Regions from separate parts of the Enterobacter sp. C4G1 genome, predicted to be linked through region 1. Evidence: predicted binding sites of a transcription regulator. Region 1 holds the regulator's gene; each other region holds the start of a gene.
The links. Region 1 encodes CRP, which controls carbon source genes, mostly activating them, when cyclic AMP is high. Its sites were predicted from a motif close to ATGTGANNNNNNTCACAT; they were not measured.
Positions count from the first base shown of each region.

Region 2: the regulator CRP is predicted to act here: its motif matches at 3,145-3,162, upstream of idnO (gluconate 5-dehydrogenase).
Region 3: the regulator CRP is predicted to act here: its motif matches at 1,994-2,011, upstream of ACT9TW_RS20785 (CidA/LrgA family protein).
Region 4: the regulator CRP is predicted to act here: its motif matches at 2,593-2,610, upstream of uxuA (mannonate dehydratase).

Region 1 covers NZ_JBQVVV010000001.1:660,191-665,011, reverse strand. Annotated here, with positions in the region: gene ACT9TW_RS03280 (YccS/YhfK family putative transporter) at 1-1,994, opposite strand, end outside; gene crp (cAMP-activated global transcriptional regulator CRP) at 2,052-2,684, opposite strand; gene ACT9TW_RS03270 (OsmC family protein) at 2,995-3,399, shown strand; gene ACT9TW_RS03265 (phosphoribulokinase) at 3,466-4,335, opposite strand; gene ACT9TW_RS03260 (YheU family protein) at 4,367-4,585, opposite strand; gene ACT9TW_RS03255 (hydrolase) at 4,582-4,821, opposite strand, start outside.
Region 2 covers NZ_JBQVVV010000001.1:1,800,273-1,805,093, forward strand. Annotated here, with positions in the region: gene carB (carbamoyl-phosphate synthase large subunit) at 1-889, shown strand, start outside; gene ACT9TW_RS08695 (YgdI/YgdR family lipoprotein) at 1,029-1,262, shown strand; gene ACT9TW_RS08700 (YhcH/YjgK/YiaL family protein) at 1,299-1,766, opposite strand; gene ACT9TW_RS08705 (gluconokinase) at 1,763-2,293, opposite strand; gene idnO (gluconate 5-dehydrogenase) at 2,307-3,071, opposite strand; gene ACT9TW_RS08715 (LacI family DNA-binding transcriptional regulator) at 3,316-4,308, shown strand; gene ACT9TW_RS08720 (2-hydroxyacid dehydrogenase) at 4,442-4,821, shown strand, end outside.
Region 3 covers NZ_JBQVVV010000002.1:1,435,600-1,440,420, forward strand. Annotated here, with positions in the region: gene dusC (tRNA dihydrouridine(16) synthase DusC) at 1-830, opposite strand, end outside; gene map (type I methionyl aminopeptidase) at 896-1,675, opposite strand; gene ACT9TW_RS20780 (ParD-like family protein) at 1,656-1,874, opposite strand; gene ACT9TW_RS20785 (CidA/LrgA family protein) at 2,060-2,455, shown strand; gene ACT9TW_RS20790 (CidB/LrgB family autolysis modulator) at 2,452-3,147, shown strand; gene cdd (cytidine deaminase) at 3,276-4,160, shown strand; gene sanA (outer membrane permeability protein SanA) at 4,288-4,821, shown strand, end outside.
Region 4 covers NZ_JBQVVV010000002.1:1,466,192-1,471,012, forward strand. Annotated here, with positions in the region: gene setB (sugar efflux transporter SetB) at 1-193, shown strand, start outside; gene ACT9TW_RS20910 (YkgJ family cysteine cluster protein) at 190-444, opposite strand; gene yeiP (elongation factor P-like protein YeiP) at 609-1,181, shown strand; gene uxuA (mannonate dehydratase) at 1,306-2,496, opposite strand; gene ACT9TW_RS20925 (mannitol dehydrogenase family protein) at 2,702-4,168, shown strand; gene ACT9TW_RS20930 (CobW family GTP-binding protein) at 4,285-4,821, shown strand, end outside.

The DNA.
Region 1 (4,821 bases):
AGATGCCCCAGGATGCGCTGCAAATGCTGCTCCAGGGTGCTCATTGGGCCAAGCGTCAGTGTTTCCGGTGCTTCAAGAATATTCGAATCTCCAGCTTCTCCCGGCGCGTCGTACTCCAGGCGCTGCTGACATCGCTGCAAGGCAATCTCACAGGACTGCAAATAGCGCTGCGCCAGATCGGGTGTCAGCATCGTGTGCTCGCGTGCAAGCGTGGTCATGGCGTTAATGTGCTCGACGATAAACTGGCTGTGCGTCACCCACAGTTTCATGTCTGCCAGATAGTGGGAATTAAAGCCCGGCTCCTGCATCGCCTGGTTCAGTGAGTTAAACAGGGCGTTATGTGCCTGGTTAACCTTCATGCGCTGATACGCCAGCGGCGAAGGCTGTGGATCATCGCTCAGGATCAGGCGTATCGCCTGTTGATCTGCTTCCAGCGCATCATGGGCGTTCTGGCGCAACAACCCGCTTTGCCACTGGGGCCAGAGCCAGACCAGGCCGCCAAAGGCAATCAGGCAGCCAATCAGGGTGTCGACCAGGCGGGCGAGAATAAACTGTTCGCCATTGAGCGTGAGCAGTTGCAGGGTGTATACCGCAGTGACCGTAAAGCCCACCATCGCCCAGCCATAGTTCTTGCGAATAATCAGGTAGCTCACCATGGTGACAGCCAGCATCCCCAGCAGCGTATAGCCTTCCGGTACGTGGAAGTGCAGCGTCACCCCAGCAATGATAAGCCCCGCGATTGTGCCACCTGCCCGGTGCAGAATGCGCACCCGCGTAGCACCGTAACCGTTCTGCGTAACAAACAGCACGGTCATTAAGATCCAGTACGGTTTCGGTAAGTGCAGCGCGACGCCCATCAGACTGGCGGTGCTAAGCATCACGCTGATACGCGCGGCATTACGCAGCGCGGCAGATTTCAGTGACAGATAGCTTTTCAGGGCTGGCAGCAGCGGCAGACGCTTTTGTTTATCGGCCATCAGGTCACGGGGGTAAAGTGGCCGCTGAGTCCGCAGGACACGGGCGATGCGGCTGAAGTGCCACGCCGCAAATTGGCCCACCGGGTTTTCCGCGTGTTGATGGGCAATTTTCTCCAGCGCCCCCAGCTGTTTGTCCATGTTAAAACGCGTGGGATAGCGGTGATACAGGATATCGTCAGCGAGAATGCGCAGGCGCGCTGCCACGGTTTGGGCGTTCCAGCGGATCACCGCCTCGGCGTGGCTACGTTCGACCAGCTTTTGCACCTCCTGCGGATGATGCAGGCTCACAGAGATATGTTCCTGTAAATCCAGACCGACCTGGAAGATACGCAGCAGTCGCTTATAGTCATGATTTTTATTGGCGGCGAGCATGTGCAACTGCTGATAACACTGGCTAATCAGATCGACGACTTTTTGCTGGCGCGCCAGCAGCGGCGGCAGCGATTTTTCCGGATCCGTATGCTGAGTGAGCAGGGTGTACTTGGCTTCGCAGTAGTCGGCAAGCTGCACGTAGAGCAGGCTGAGCGATTCGCGCAGCGGTTGTTCGCGCCACAGGCGGAACCAGATCCAGTTGAACACGCCGTACCACAGGGTTCCCAGCGCGTAGATGAGTAGCGGCTCCCACACCGGCATATTCCCGGCGAGGCTCAGCGTGAAGATGGCGGCAATCAACGACGCGGGCAGCAACCGGGCATGTAGCGCGCTGATTTCAGCGGTCACGCCAAGCGTCATGGCCAGTACGGTCAGGATCAGGGGAAGCGGAATATCACGGGCAAGCAGCAGTTGTACAGCGAGGCTACAGCCTGCAAACAGACAGCCGCCAATAATCAGGCGCTTGAAGAAACGTTTATGCGGTGTGTCCAGACCTGCAATGTTGCAGCAGGCAGGAACCAGGGAGAACAACAGACCCTGTTGCAGATGGCCCAGCAGCAAACCCACGGCCACAGGAAGGCACAACACCAGCGTTTGTCGCAGTGCGTAGTTAACTTCCGGGTGATAAATTAGCCTGCGCCACATGGGGAGTAGAGACAAAAACGGCGTGACACCTTGCGATGGCACGCCGTTTGACCGGAATTAACGTGTTCCGTAAACCACGATGGTTTTACCGTGGGCGGAGATCAGGTTCTGGTCTTCGAGCATTTTCAGAATACGGCCCACTGTTTCACGGGAGCAACCCACGATCTGACCAATTTCCTGACGGGTAATTTTAATTTGCATTCCGTCCGGGTGGGTCATTGCGTCTGGTTGTTTCGCCAGGTTCAGCAGAGTCTGAGCGATACGGCCCGTTACGTCCAGGAAGGCGAGGTTACCCACTTTCTCAGACGTGACTTGCAGGCGGCGAGCCATCTGCGAAGAAAGACGCATCAGGATGTCAGGGTTAACCTGAATCAGCTGACGGAATTTCTTGTAGGAGATTTCGGCCACTTCACACGCGGTTTTTGCACGAACCCAGGCGCTACGTTCCTGGCCTTCTTCAAACAGGCCCAGTTCACCGATGAAATCGCCCTGGTTCAGATAAGAAAGGATCATTTCTTTCCCTTCCTCATCTTTGATCAGCACTGCCACCGAGCCTTTGACGATGTAATACAACGTTTCCGCTTTTTCACCCTGGTGAATCAGCGTGCTCTTCGATGGGTACTTATGAATGTGGCAATGAGACAAGAACCATTCGAGAGTCGGGTCTGTTTGCGGTTTGCCAAGCACCATGCGCTGTTATCCTCTGTTATAAGCTGTCACCAGAGTCATAAGATGCATCCAGACTCTGGGGTTGCAATCGAATTCTTACCCATACCCTGGGAAGTCGGCTGTCGTAATAGTCGCAGCCAGTAAAGTTTGATGTCCTCTGCATACATGTGTAACGTCAATGTATTACTGTAGCATCCAGAGTGTTTTAGCATAGCTTTTGTCGCGTGTCTCCTGGTGTCTCGCTTCAGCATGATGCAGGTCGCCTTCCGTTGCGAGAAATGTAACGTACGCGTAATCTGTCACCAAAAATGCAACGTTGGAGTTAATGAATATGCAAGCGCGTGTGAAATGGGTTGAAGGTTTAACGTTCCTGGGCGAATCCGCTTCCGGACACCAGATTTTAATGGATGGGAATTCCGGCGATAAAGCACCAAGCCCAATGGAGATGGTGCTGATGGCGGCGGGTGGTTGCAGCGCAATTGACGTGGTGTCGATTTTGCAAAAAGGTCGTCATGACGTGACGGATTGCGAAGTAAAACTCACTTCTGAACGCCGTGAAGAAGCGCCACGCCTGTTTACGCACATCAATTTGCATTTTATTGTGACCGGCAAAGAGCTGAAAGACGCTGCGGTATCACGCGCGGTGGATCTTTCTGCGGAGAAATATTGCTCTGTGGCGTTAATGCTGGAGAAAGCGGTAAAAATCACGCATTCGTATGAAGTGATCGAGGCGTAATGCAAGGGGCATCATACGCGTTGATGCCCTCACCCTAACCCTCTCCCACGGGGAGAGGGAAAAGGATCACGCGATCTGCTTACCTTCCATCAACCGCTGCACCAGCGGTGACATAATCAGTTCCATCGCCAGCCCCATTTTCCCGCCCGGCACCACCAACGTATTCATATGCGAAATGAATGAGCCTTGCAGCATGGCCAGCAGCCAGGGGTAATCAATGCCTTCGAGATTGCGGAAATGAATAACCACAAAGCTTTCGTCCAGTGAAGGAATGCTTTTGGCCGCAAACGGGTTGGAGGTATCTACCGTCGGCACGCGCTGGAAGTTGATGTGGGTGCGTGAGAACTGCGGCGTCAGGAAGTTAATGTAATCTTCCATCGAACGAACAACCGAATCCATCACCGCTTCACGTGAATGACCGCGCTCGCTGATATCGCGCGTCAGCTTCTGGATCCACTCCAGGTTCACAATCGGCACAACGCCGACCAGCAGGTCCACGTGGCGCGCCACATCATGCTGCGTGGTCACCACGCCGCCATGTAATCCTTCATAAAATAGCACGTCGGTAGGTTCGGGAAGAGGCTGCCAGGGGGTGAATGTCCCTGGTACCTGGTTCCAGGGAACGGCTTCGTCATAGGTGTGCAGATACTTCCGCGACTGGCCTTTTCCGGTCTGTCCGTATTCTTTGAAAGTCTGCTCCAGCAGACCGAAATCGTTCGCATCTGGCCCAAAATAGCTGATGTGTTTGCCGAGATCGCGAGCTTTGCGGATCGCCATATCCATTTCAGGGCGGGTGTAGCGGTGAAAGCTATCGCCTTCTACCTCTGCGGACCGTAAATTAAGTTGCGCGAAAATCTTGCGAAAGGCGAGGCTGGTGGTGGTTGTACCCGCACCACTTGAGCCTGTAACGGCAATAACCGGATGTCTGGCAGACATAGCAACTCCCTGACTGGAATAGTGTTAAAGGTCAGTCGTGAAAGGCATTGCGGGGCATGATATTGACCGTTTCGTGCAGCTCAGACCATACCAGCACCACCTCGCCACTTTTGAGCTGGCGCTTTACATCGTTGACCTTTTGTTCAAGCGAACGTTCTTGTTCACCATAATCTGTGCCTTCGCGTAATACAAAGCTTTCAATAAGATTATCGAGCGTTTCGGGCGCCAGTTCCTGCCAGGGGATAATCATTTTTTACCGTCCAGAAAAGCGGTGAGCCAGGCTGGAATGCGTGTTTCCAGCCACATCTGTGGGCGTCTGAGCGTGCCTCCGACAAAGCCAACGTGGCCGCCATGTTCGGTCAGTTGGTACTGCACGTTGGCGGGCAGAAATTCCTGCGCGGGGATGGAGTGATGATCCATGAACGGATCATCTTTAGCATGGATGATAAGCGTTGGTTTGGTGATTTTGCTCAACAGCGGCATGGC
Region 2 (4,821 bases), 1.1 Mb from region 1:
GGAGCACATCGAACAGGCGGGCGTGCACTCCGGTGACTCTGCATGTTCTCTGCCAGCGTATACGCTGAGCCAGGAAATTCAGGACGTGATGCGCCAGCAGGTGCAGAAACTGGCCTTCGAGTTGCAGGTTCGTGGTCTGATGAACGTCCAGTTCGCTGTAAAAAACAACGAAGTGTACCTGATTGAAGTGAACCCGCGTGCGGCACGTACCGTACCGTTCGTCTCCAAAGCGACCGGCGTTCCGCTGGCGAAAGTGGCGGCGCGCGTGATGGCAGGCCAGACGCTGGCTCAGCAGGGCGTGACGAAAGAAATCATCCCACCGTACTACTCGGTGAAAGAAGTGGTACTGCCGTTCAACAAATTCCCGGGCGTTGACCCACTGTTAGGGCCAGAAATGCGCTCTACCGGGGAAGTGATGGGCGTGGGCCGCACCTTCGCAGAAGCGTTCGCGAAAGCGCAGCTGGGCAGTAGCTCTACGATGAGAAAATCAGGCCGTGCGCTGCTCTCTGTGCGCGAAGGTGATAAAGAGCGCGTGGTTGACCTGGCCGCCAAGCTGCTGAAACAGGGCTTCGAGCTGGATGCAACCCACGGCACGGCGATTGTGCTTGGTGAAGCGGGTATCAATCCACGTCTGGTGAACAAGGTGCATGAAGGTCGTCCGCACATTCAGGACCGTATCAAGAATGGCGAATACACCTACATCATCAACACCACGGCGGGCCGCCAGGCGATTGAAGACTCTAAGCTGATTCGCCGCAGCGCGCTGCAATACAAGGTGCACTACGACACCACCCTGAACGGCGGTTTCGCAACAGCTATGGCGCTGAACGCGGATGCGACCGAGAAGGTGATTTCGGTGCAGGAAATGCACGCGCAGATTAACAAGTAAGTAAAAATGCCCGGCGGCATTCCGCGGCCGGGCATTATCCCCACCTTCAGAACCTTCTGGTTTTCCATCCTCTTTCAGTCAGTTAGCCTAAAATGGTTAGGTCGATAACGAAATCCAACTGAATGCAGGGGAAAACACCATGCAAAATAAATTACTTATCACTTCTGTCTTTGCTGCTGCAGCGCTGTTCACCGTCGCGGGCTGTTCCTCTAATCAGGCATTAAAAACCACCGATGGCAAAACCATCGTCACTGACGGGAAACCGCAGGTCGATGAAGATACCGGTATGGTGTCTTACAAAAATGCTGAAACCGGTAAAACGGAGCAGATTAATCGTGACCAGGTGAAGTCGATGGATGAACTGGATAACTGATTGATGGCGCTGGCCCGTGAGGGCCAGCGTTGTGCTTTAGAGCAGGTCGTTATTGATTTTGACAACAATCTTGTGCAGCGGTGCGCCAGCATCAAGGGCACTCATCGGACGGTGTAATTCCCCAGGGAACAGGATAGCCAGCTCAAAAGGATGGAGATGGATCAGCGATTCACTGCTGATGTGTTCGCAAAAACCAAGGTCGTGAGCCGCATTAAACGGACCATCGGGTGTAATGGTCAGTCCCTTATTACCTGCGCCAATAATCTCTTCCCCCGTCAGGACGATATGAATATCAATGTACTGATGATGGTACTCCGGGCGTTGTTCGGCCAGCGGGCGCGTTTCGCCTTCGACGACGGTAAAAAAGATATTATCGCCATCAACGGTATATTTACCCGCAGGCAGGCTGAGCGGATCCTGAGCGATAACCGCCTGTAACGCGGTACGGATAACCGGCGGATAGAGTGCATTTTTAGCCGCTGTGGCTAAGGTATCGATAATCATGCCAGCATCTCCCTGGAGTGCGCTTGGTCGAGTAACGTTAAGGCGTTCGCCACGATCTGCGCCACCGTCGGGGCGATATCAATGGCGACAATATCGGTTTCGCTGCTGTCCGGGGCTTCCAGCGCGGCAAACTGGCTGCGCAGTAATGCTTCTGGCATAAAATGGCCTTTACGTTGCTGCATGCGGGCCAGAATGCAGTCGTAATCGCCCGTTAGCCAGAGGAAGCGAACTTTGTTGCTTCCTTTACGCAGCTGGTCGCGATAGCGCTTTTTTAGCGCGGAACAGACCAGCACGCCGGATTCATTCTTCTGCTCAAGGCTAAAAATGACGTCGGCGATACGCTCCAGCCACGGCTGACGATCGTTATCATCAAGCGGCTGACTGGCCGCCATTTTGACAATATTCTGCCGTGGGTGAAGGTCATCACCATCGATGAATTTAGCCCCCATCTGCTGCGCGATAGCGTGTCCTACCGTTGTTTTCCCGGTGCCAGATACGCCCATCAGGATGATGCATTGCCCTGTCATAGTGCCTCCGGATTCACACTGCCACCAACATGCCGCCATCCACGAACAACAGATGGCCGTTGACGAAGTTAGACGCGCTGGAAGAGAGAAAAACCGCTGCGCCAACCAGCTCCTGCGGATTGCCCCAGCGCGCCGCCGGAGTGCGTTTGCACAGCCAGTCAGTAAACGCTTTATCATCGACCAGCGTCTGCGTCATCGCCGTTTTGAAGTAGCCCGGCGCGATACCGTTAACCTGAATGTTATGGCGCGCCAGCTCAACGCACATACCGCGCGTCAGCATTTTGACCGCCCCTTTCGCGGCGGCATAAGGGGTGATGGTGTCACGGCCCAGCTCACTTTGCATGGAGCAGATGTTGACGATTTTACCCTGCTGGCGGGCGATCATCCGTTTAGCAACGGCCTGCGACACTAAAAATACCGCCGTCTGATTCACGGAAATAACGTCATTCCATTCCTGAACCGGGAATTCAGTAAAAGGATGGCGGCGTTGAATACCGGCGTTATTAAATAATACGTCGATGGCGCCTATTTCTTTTTCAATCTGGCTAATAGCATTTTCTACGCAGTCCGCATCCGTGACATTAAATACGGCAGGATATGCCGTCGCGCCTTCATCGCGTAATTTCATGACCGCATCGTTAGCCCGGGTTTCAGAAATATCATTAATGATAATTTCCGCGCCATATTGCGCCAGACCCTGAGCCATCACAAAGCCAATTCCCTGACCTGCGCCTGTAATTAAAATGCGTTTACCTTGTAAGCTGAAAAGATCTTTCATCTTGATATCCTGATTAACGGCTGAAAACGGAAAACGTTGTGGGTTCTATCTCACGGATTTTCGGCAGATGAAACTGTGATGAGGATCACTTCAAATCGTGTTACGAAAAGGGGTTACGTTAAACGTGAGGCGGGGCGGTAAATCCCGCGCCAGGAGAGGGTGATAGCGGCCTCACGTGATTCTCTTTTCCTGCGCTGGCAGGCATAATGGCCTGATGTGGTAGCGGTTATTGACGGGTTAACTGATGAAGGCACAACGTATTACGCTTAATGATATCGCTGAGCTGGCTGGCGTAACGAAGATGACCGTTAGCCGCTATTTACGCACGCCGGATAAAGTGAAACCCGAAACCGCCGAGCGTATTGCCAGCGTAATTGCGGAAATTGGTTACGAGCCTGATCCGGATAATCCTGCCATGAGCAGTACCGTGGTGCCGCGCATTGGCGTACTCATACCTTCTTTCCATAATCAAATATTTGCCGATCTGTTAGCCGGTATTGAGTCGGTTACGGCGGCGCACGGCTATCAAACGCTGGTGGTGAACTACGACTACGACCGCCAGCGTGAAGAAGAGCAGATTGCGGCAGTGCTGGCGTTTAATGTCAAAGGCCTGTTATTGACCGAGTCAGTGCATACCCTGCGGGCAGAAAAGTACCTCAACGCCGCGAAAATCCCTGTTGCGGAAGTGATGGGGTTGTCGGATAACCCCGGGCGCATTAACGTGGGTTTTGACAATTTCAAAGCGGGCCTGGATATGACCAACATGCTGCTGGCAAGCGGAAAGCGGCACATCGTCTATTTTGGATCGATGTCGGACGTCCGTGATGAGCAGCGTTACGCAGGGTATTGCCAGGCGATGGAAGCGGCAGGCCTGACGGTAGGGCGTATTGCGCCCAACAAGGTTTCGTCTGTCTCTATCGGGACGGGCATGATGACGCTGGCGCGCCAGATGTACGCCGATATGGACGGAATTCTGTGTACCAACGACGACCTCGCCGTTGGCGTGTTACAGGAGTGCCTGGCATCGGGTATTCGCGTCCCGCAGACGCTGGCGATCGCCGGTTTTCACGGGCTGGAGATTGGCCAGGTTGTCTCCCCGCGTCTGGCAAGCGTACTGACGCCGCGCGCTGAAATGGGCAAAGTCGCCACTGAAATCCTGATCAAGAAAATCAAAGGGCTACCGACTATTGAGAAGGTCGATCTGCACTACCGCCTGTCGATGGGCGAAACCATCTAATTTGTCTTACCGATCACGGAGCCTGTAACAGCGCTTTTTAACACGATTCAGCGTGACGAAGATCGCAAAAAACCCTACAAAAAACCCGTTTGATAGTGACCACTGTCGTTATGAACTTCAAACAGGTGATCCCATGAATACTCTTTCTCGCGCCGTCCTTCTGGTGGCTCCCGTTATTGATACCCTGCAAGCCCAGCTTGCCGCTGAGTTCCCGCTGTTTCGCCTGTATGAACAAGATGATCCCATCGCGTTTCTGCGTGAACAGGGGGAGAACATTGCCGCCGTGGTTACGCGGGGCGATGTGGGGGTGCAAAACAGCGTTCTGGAGCTGCTGCCGCACGTGGGGCTGGTGGCTATCTTTGGCGTGGGGACCGATGCGGTGGATCTGGACTATGTGCGCTCCCGCCAGATTGCCGTCTCGATAACGTCTGGCGTGTTAACCAATGATGTCGCCGATCTGGCAATGGGGCTGTTGCTCAGTGGCGCACGCCAGCTGTGTCAGGGCGATCGTTT
Region 3 (4,821 bases), on a different contig from region 1:
AGCCACTGTTTAATCCGCGCGACGTGATACAAACCGGTATCCCCCTGCTTTTCCAGGCGGGTATATTTTTGCAGTAAGGTGACGACATCCGGCCAGGCCATGCGTGGCTCATTGTATTTCACCACCCGGCTGAGGTTCGGCACGTTAAGGGCGCCACGCCCAATCATCACCGCATCACAGCCGGTCTCTTTCAGACAGGCCTGCGCGCTGGCGTAATCCCAGATTTCGCCGTTGGCGATAACGGGAATGGTGAGTCTTTTGCGGATCTCGCCAATTGCCTGCCAGTTGATGCGTTCGGCTTTGTAGCCATCTTCTTTGGTGCGACCATGCACCACCAGCTCGGTGGCCCCGGCCTGCTGCGCCGCATCGGCGATTTCAAACTGCCGTGCATCGCTGTCCCAGCCCAGGCGCACTTTTACCGTCACCGGCAAATGTGAGGGCACGGCTTCACGCATGGCTTTCGCGCCACGGTAAATCAGCTCCGGATCTTTGAGCAAGGTCGCCCCGCCGCCGCTGCCGTTCACAAGCTTAGACGGACAGCCACAGTTGAGATCAACCCCATACGAGCCAAGCTCAACCGCGCGGGCGGCGTTTTCCGCCAGCCATTCAGGATACTGACCCAACAGCTGAATACGCACCAGCGTGCCAGAGGTGGTACGGCTCTGACGATGCAGCTCCGGGCAGAGTCGGTAGAATGATTTTGCTGGCAGCAACATATCGACCACGCGCAAAAACTCCGTCACGCAGAGATCGTAATCGTTCACCTCGGTCAGAAGTTCGCGTACGAGGGAATCGAGCACGCCTTCCATTGGGGCCAGTAAAACACGCATATCAGTACCTGTGAAAAAAGACGCGCTATAGTAGCCGCTCTCCAGGTATGTTGAAAGCCCGGAGGTTAATCCGGGATCGTCTCGTCAGGCCGCAGAGTAAGGACGTCAAAACCATCGGCTGTGACGGCAATGGTATGCTCCCACTGGGCCGACAGTTTTTTATCGCGGGTGACCACCGTCCAGCCATCTTTTTTGGTTTTGATCCGGCTGTCACCCTGGTTCACCATCGGCTCAATGGTAAACACCATTCCCTCTTTCAGCACCGCGCCTTCACCCGGTTTGCCGTAGTGCAGCACCTGCGGATCTTCGTGCATCTCTTTACCCACACCGTGTCCGCAATATTCGCGCACCACGCTGTAGCCGTTGCCTTCAACATGCGACTGAATGGCGTGGCCAATGTCCCCAAGCGTTGCGCCAGGTTTCACCGCCTTGATCCCCTTCCACATGGCCTCATAGGTTTTTTTCACCAGCCGACGCGCCAGCGGTGACACGTCACCAATCAGGTACATTTTGCTGGAGTCGGCAATCAGGCCGCCTTTCTCAAGGGTGATATCCACGTTGACAATTGACCCGATTTTCAGGTGCTCCGACTCTTTCGGGATCCCGTGGCAGACGACCTCGTTTACCGAGGTGTTCAGCACGTACGGAAAGTCATACTGCCCTTTACTGGCCGGGCGGGAGTGCAGCTCATTAACAATAAAATCTTCCACCCGGTTGTTGATTGCCATCGTCGTGACCCCGGGCTGGATAAATCCGTCTAACATGGTAAACACGGAGGCAAGCAGTTCGCCGGCATGGCGCTGCGTTGCAAGCTCATCAGCCGTTTTAATGATTATTGACGGCATTGATCACCTCCAGCAGACGGTCGGATCCTGATTTCAGCATCATCATCTTAATTTGTTGGTAATTGAGTTCAGGATAGAGTTCGCACAGCATCCCCAGACGGAGCCAGTATTCGGCCTGCGCGTTCACCGAGCGCGACATAGCCTTGCTGGCATCGCGGATGTCGTCATGCAGCAGGTCAGATATTTTTACGATTCCCATTTATACATACCGTTACGATTCATATATGAATCATATATTCTCATTTAACCGGCGCCCTGTCCATTTGTGGAAATGCCCGACGTTCCATTCAGGAATGTCTGGTATGCTCAAAATTCATGATGTGATCCGTGGCACATTTCCGGGTTTAATTGTATGATGAATGCGTTTCATCAAGGACTTTCACCATGAGCAAATCATTGAATATCATCTGGCAGTACTTGCGCGCATTCGTCCTGATTTACGCTTGCCTCTACGCCGGGATTTTCCTCGCGTCGCTGCTTCCTATCACCATTCCTGGCAGCATTATCGGGATGCTGATCCTGTTTGTTCTGCTGGCGCTGCAAATCCTGCCGGCAAAATGGGTCAACCCTGGCTGCTTTGTGCTCATCCGCTATATGGCCCTGCTGTTCGTGCCTATCGGTGTCGGGGTGATGCAGTACTTTGATTTGCTCAAAGCCCAGTTCGGCCCCATCGTTGTGTCTTGCACGATAAGCACGCTGGTGGTTTTCCTGGTAGTCAGTTGGAGTTCGCATCTGGTTCACGGCGAACGTAAAGTGGTTGGGGAGAAAACAAAAAAATGATGGCCAATATCTGGTGGTCGCTGCCGTTAACGCTGGTCGTGTTCTTCGCCGCACGTAAACTTGCCGTACGTTTTAAGATGCCATTACTTAACCCACTGCTGGTAGCAATGGTGGTGATTATTCCGTTTCTGCTGCTGACGGGCATCCCGTATGAGCGCTATTTCGCTGGCAGCAAAATTTTAAACGACCTGCTGCAACCTGCCGTTGTCGCACTCGCCTTTCCTTTATATGAACAGTTACATCAGATCCGCGCGCGCTGGAAATCCATCATCACCATCTGTTTTGTCGGTAGCCTGGTAGCGATGATCACCGGGACTTCCGTCGCGCTATTGATGGGGGCATCTGCGCAAATTGCCGCTTCTATTTTGCCGAAATCCGTCACCACGCCTATTGCGATGGCCGTAGGTGGCAGCATCGGCGGCATTCCGGCGATCAGCGCCATGTGCGTCATTTTTGTCGGTATTCTGGGTGCGGTATTTGGCCATACTCTGCTGAATCTCATGAAAATCCGGACTAAGGCCGCCCGTGGCCTGGCGATGGGTACCGCCTCACACGCCCTGGGCACCGCGCGCTGCGCTGAGATGGATTATCAGGAAGGTGCATTTAGCTCGCTGGCGCTGGTGATCTGCGGGATCATGACCTCCCTGATTGCGCCATTCCTGTTCCCGATTATTCTGGCCGTTGTGGGGTAAAATTTGCGATGCGTCGCGCAAATTTCATTTTGTTTTCATAAGTTGCATACATAATGAGAATTGGATCACATATTAAGCCCTGACGGCTCCGTACACTACCGATCCATTAACCTTTATGAGGCATCGCCATGCATCCACGTTTTCAAGCCGCTTTCGCCCAGCTTGCAGAGAATTTGCAGTCAGCCCTGGCCCCGGTTCTGGCGGATGAGCATTTCCCCGCCCTGCTGACGGCAGAGCACGTCACGACGCTTAAACAGGCGACGGGGCTGGACGAAGACGCGCTGGCTTTCGCACTGTTGCCGCTGGCTGCCGCCTGTGCCCGCGCCGATCTCTCCCACTTCAACGTTGGTGCCATTGCTCGCGGCGTGAGCGGAACCTGGTATTTCGGCGGGAATATGGAATTCCTCGGCGCGACCATGCAGCAAACGGTTCATGCAGAGCAGAGTGCCATCAGCCACGCCTGGCTTCGTGGTGAAACAGCGCTGAGTGCCATTACCGTAAACTACACCCCGTGTGGTCACTGTCGCCAGTTTATGAATGAACTGAACAGCGGGCTGCAACTGCGTATCAACCTGCCAGGCCGTGCACCGCACACCCTGGGAGATTACCTGCCAGACGCCTTCGGTCCAAAAGATCTCGATATCAAAACACTGCTGATGGACGAGCAGGATCATGGCTTTGCGCTTTCCGGTGACGCGCTGAGTGAAGCGGCAATTGCTGCTGCAAATAAAAGCCATACCCCATACAGCAAATCACCAAGCGGTGTGGCGCTTCAGTGCCGTGATGGCCGCATCTTTAGCGGCAGTTACGCTGAAAATGCGGCATTCAACCCAACGCTGCCGCCTCTGCAAGGCGCACTGAACCTGCTGAACCTGAACGGATACGATTACCCTGATATCCAGCGCGCGATTCTGGCAGAAATTGCCGATGCACCGCTGATCCAGTGGGATGCGACCGCCGCCACGCTGAAAGCGCTCGGCTGTACCACCATTGATCGTGTACTGCTTGCGTAATACTGAGTGCGGGCAGAAATGCCCGCATATCTGATGAAAAACCCCTCAGTTGAATCGCTGTTTCTTGCTCTTACCGGACGGGTAAAGTAGCCTGAGTGAAATCCCATCTTCGGAACGAGCCATCTGCATGTTAAAGCGCGTTTTTTACAGCCTGTCTGTCCTGGTCGGCATACTGCTGTTGACTGCGCTTGGCCTCGACCGCTGGATGAGCTGGAAAACCGCCCCCTACATCTTTGATGACCTGCAAGACCTCCCTTACCGCCAGGTTGGCGTGGTGCTCGGCACCGCCAAGTACTATCGCACTGGCGTTATCAATCAGTATTACCGTTACCGTATTCAGGGCGCGCTTAACGCCTACAACAGCGGCAAGGTGAATTACCTGCTGCTCAGCGGTGATAACGCACTGCAAAGCTATAACGAGCCGGTAACGATGCGTAAGGATTTGATTGCCGCAGGCGTCGATCCGGCCGATATCGTGCTCGACTATGCCGGTTTCCGTACCCTCGACTCTATCGTGCGGACTCGCAAGGTGTTCGACACTAACGACTTCATCATCATCACCCAGCGTTTCCACTGCGAACGGGCGCTGTTTATCGCGCTGCATATGGGTATTCAGGCCCAGTGTTACGCCGTGCCATCACCTAAAGACATGCTTAGCGTA
Region 4 (4,821 bases), on a different contig from region 1:
CCAGGATCTCATGCCAGGTCAGGCGGGCTCAGCAACAACCCTTTATACCAATACCACCCGCGTGGGCTGGATTATTGCCGGTTCAATGGCCGGGGTCGTTGCCGAAATCTGGAACTATCATACGGTGTTCTGGATTGCGCTGGTAATGTGCACGCTGACGATTGGCTGCCTGACGCGCATTAAGGATGTTTAGGGCGCAGTGAGGGATTCCAGCTCCAGAAGATAAGTCATGGCCTGCGCACGGGTGTTACCGCACATCTCAGCCGACGGCATCAGCCCGGAACACACTTTTGGGCGCAGGGGTGAACCAAAAATCATACATCGGTTGTTTTCAGAAAGCTGAACACAGCGCGTATTAGCAGGCTTGCCATCCGGCATCCCAGGAATGGAGCTTGAAATGGACGGTGCGGTGCAACATGCGCCACAGTCTGGACGGCAATCCATAAATGTTCTCTTTCAGCGACGGATACCCGCACAATCGGGCGTGGCGCGCACAGTAACACCTTTTGCGTATTGATAGCAAAAGCCACGAAATCCACTTGCCTGAAAGGCCGCGCGCGAGTAATTTGGCGCGATATTTTTTACCTCCCGTAAACAGGATTACTGCAATGCCAAGAGCGAACGAAATTAAGAAAGGTATGGTACTGAATTACAACGGCAAACTGCTGATTGTGAAAGATATCGATATTCAGGCCCCTAGCGCCCGTGGAGCAGCAACGCTGTACAAAATGCGTTTCGCCGATGTTCGTACCGGCCTGAAGGTAGAAGAACGCTTTAAAGGTGACGATATCGTGGATACCGTGACCCTGACCCGTCGTTATGTGGATTTCTCTTACATCGATGGCAACGAATACGTATTCATGGATAAAGAAGACTACACCCCGTACATCTTCACCAAAGATCAGATTGAAGAAGAGTTGCTTTTCATTCCTGAAGGCGGGATGCCGGACATGCAGGTTCTGACCTGGGATGGCGTGCTGCTGGCGCTTGAGCTGCCGCAGACAGTAGACCTGGAAATCGTTGAAACGGCACCTGGCATCAAAGGCGCTTCCGCCAGCGCACGTAACAAACCAGCCACCCTGACCACCGGCCTGGTGGTACAGGTTCCTGAATACCTGTCCGCTGGCGAGAAGATCCGTATCCATATCGAAGAAAAACGTTATATGGGTCGTGCTGACTGATTGTGGCATTTGCCGGGTGGCGTCTCCGCCTTACCCGGCCTACGAAAGCGCGAATAAAAAAACCGGCCCGATGGCCGGTTTTTTTGTAGGCCCGGTAAGCGCAGCGCGCTCCGGGCAACAGAACCTACAGCAGTTCCGGGTACTTCGTCATCTTCAGTGCAAGCTCAACGCCGCGTACTTCCGCCATCCCTTTCAGTCGGCCAATGGCTGAATAGCCTGGGTTGGTTTTCTTACGCAGATCGTCCAGCATCTGATGACCATGGTCAGGGCGGAACGGAATAGGACGTAAATCACCTGCGTGTTTACGGCGCTGCTCTTCCGCCAGAATAGCGTCAACCACTGCCACCATGTTCACATCACCACCCAGGTGTGCGGCTTCGTGGAAGGTTTTCGGGTTATCTTCACGGCAGGTTGCGCGCAGGTGGGTGAAGTGAATACGATCGCCGAAAGTTTCAATCATTCGCACCAGGTCGTTATCCGCACGCACGCCATATGAACCGGTGCACATGGTAAAGCCGTTGTAGATGCTGTTTACCGTCTCTTTCAGCCACTGCATATCTTCAATGGTGGATACAATGCGCGGCAGGCCGAGGATTGGACGCGGAGGATCGTCAGGATGCACGGCCATGCGCACACCTGCCTCTTCGGCTACCGGCACAATCGCGCGCAGGAAATGCGCCATGTTTTCACGCAACTGGTTCTTATCTATATTGCCGTACTCCGCCAGGCGCGCGCGGAACTGATCCAGCGTGTAGCCTTCCTCGGCACCCGGCAGGCCAGCAATAATATTGCGGGTCAGTTTTTCGATATCAGCGTCGCTCGCGGCGTTAAACCATGCCAGCGCCTGCTGCTGCTCTTCTGCGGTGTAATCCGCCGCCGCACCTTCGCGCTTCAGAATATGTAATTCAAATGCCGCGAACGCAATCTGATCAAAGCGCAACGCTTTTGAACCGTCGGGCAAGGTGTATTCCAGGTCGGTACGCGTCCAGTCCAGAATCGGCATAAAGTTATAGCAAACGGTGTCAATACCGCAGACAGCCAGGTTGCGAATGCTTTGCTGATAGTTAGCAATCCAGGTTTCACATTCGCCTGAATGCGTTTTGATATCTTCATGAACCGGAATACTCTCAACAACAGACCAGGTTAAGCCCTTTTCAGCCAGCAGTGCCTGACGCTTTTTGATTTCGTCTACCGGCCAGACCTGGCCGTTAGGGATATGATGCAGCGCGGTAACTACACCCGTTGCGCCAGCCTGACGCACATCATCAAGAGAAACCGGATCGTTCGGCCCGTACCAACGCCAGGTTTGTTCCATTGCCTCACCCTCTCAAGTTGTTATACCAATATATGTTAATGCAATGACGACTACCATACATGTTTAATAAGAAGGGTCAATACACCGCGACACATTGATTGATCAAACTCACATAACAGGGATATTTACGGCTCACCAATTTAATTTGTTGTCATATAACTTTACACTGTCATTGTTAATTAATGGTTAATCAGGTGTGTACTTAATGAAGACTATTGCCTCCGCCTCGCTTCCTGCCCACGTCCAGCAGCCACGCTACGATCGCCAGCAGTTACGCTCACGTATCGTTCACTTTGGGTTTGGTGCTTTTCACCGCGCGCATCAGGCACTATTGACCAATCGCGTACTGAATGCGAAAGGAGGCGACTGGGGGATTTGTGAAATAAGCCTCTTCAGCGGTGATGTGCTGATGAGCCAGCTGCGCGCACAAGACCACCTGTTTACCGTGATGGAAAAAGGGGCCGACGGAAATCAGCCGATCGTTGTCGGTGCCGTCCATGAATGCCTGAATGCAAAGCTGGATTCACTGGCTGCCATCATTGAGAAATTCTGTGAGCCGCAGGTAGCCATTGTTTCACTCACCATCACTGAAAAAGGCTACTGCATTGACCCAGCCACCGGGAAACTGGATCTGAACAATGCCCGCATTATTCACGATCTGGAAACACCTTGCGAACCGCATTCCGCACCCGGGATCCTGGTGGAGGCCCTGCACAGGCGTCGCGAGCGCGGCTTGCCGCCATTTACTGTACTCTCCTGCGATAACATCCCGGACAACGGCCATGTCGTGAAAAATGCGGTACTGGGGATGGCCCAAAAGCGCTCAGCCGAACTCGCAGAGTGGATCAGCGTGCATGTCAGTTTCCCGGGCACGATGGTAGACAGAATTGTCCCTGCCGCTACGGAAGCTTCGCTTACGGAAATTACACTAGCACTGGGCGTTGAAGATCCCTGTGCCATCAGCTGCGAACCTTTTATTCAGTGGGTCGTCGAAGACAACTTTGTCGCCGGACGCCCTGAGTGGGAATTGGCTGGCGTGCAGATGGTGCAGGACGTTTTACCCTGGGAACAGATGAAACTGCGGATGCTGAACGGCAGCCACTCTTTCCTGGCCTATCTGGGTTATCTTGCCGGATACGCGCATATCAGTGACTGTATGCAGGACGCCAGCTTCCGCACAGCCGCACGCAGACTGATGCTGGATGAGCAAGCTCCTACGCTGCGTATCACCGACGTTGACCTCACGGCGTATGCCGATAGTCTGATTGACCGTTTTGCCAACCCGGCATTACAGCACCGCACCTGGCAAATCGCCATGGACGGTAGCCAGAAACTGCCTCAGCGAATGCTGGAGGGCATTCGTGTTCATCTGGAGAGTGGCAGCGCGTGGCCGCTGCTGGCGTTAGGCGTTGCTGGCTGGATCCGTTATGTCAGCGGTATGGATGACAGTGGCAACTCCATTGATGTGCGCGATCCGCTCAGCGATAAGATCCGCGCGATTGTCGATGCCAGCAATAATGATGAGCGCGTAAATGCTCTGTTGACGCTGAATGAAATCTTCGGCCAGGACCTGCCGCAATCGCCGCTGTTTGTTGACGCGGTGAACCAGGCCTATCAGCGTATTGCACAGCATGGCGCGCGCCAGGCTGTTATCGAAACGTTAAATATTTAGCGATAATTGCGCTTAACGCGAATGGAAATGTTCTCCGTTCGCCTTTCCCCCTTCTCATTGCGCTCTTTTTTCGTCAGGATAATGTGCATAGCATCACACTGATTTCTGGAGCGCACGTGACCAAAACCAACCTTATCACCGGCTTTCTCGGCAGCGGTAAAACCACCTCAATTCTGCATTTGCTGGCCAATAAAGATCCGGCAGAAAAATGGGCCGTTCTGGTGAACGAATTTGGCGAGGTCGGTATTGATGGCGCATTGCTGGCGGACAGCGGCGCGTTGATCAAAGAGATCCCCGGCGGATGCATGTGTTGTGTAAATGGTTTACCCATGCAGGTTGGACTAAACACCCTGCTGCGCCAGGGCAAGCCAGACCGTCTGCTGATTGAACCGACCGGGCTCGGCCATCCAAAACAAATTCTCGATTTGCTGACCGCGCCCGTGTACGAGCCGTGGATCGATCTGCGGGCGACGCTGTGCCTGCTTGATCCACGTCAGTTGTTGGATGAACGCGCCGTTAACAATGAAAACTTCCGCGATCAGCTTGCCTGCGCCGATATTGTCATCGCCAACAAAGAAGATCGTGCAACCGCCGAAAGCCATGCGGCGTTTGATGCCTGGTGGCAACATTTTGGTGGTGAACGTCAGCGTGTT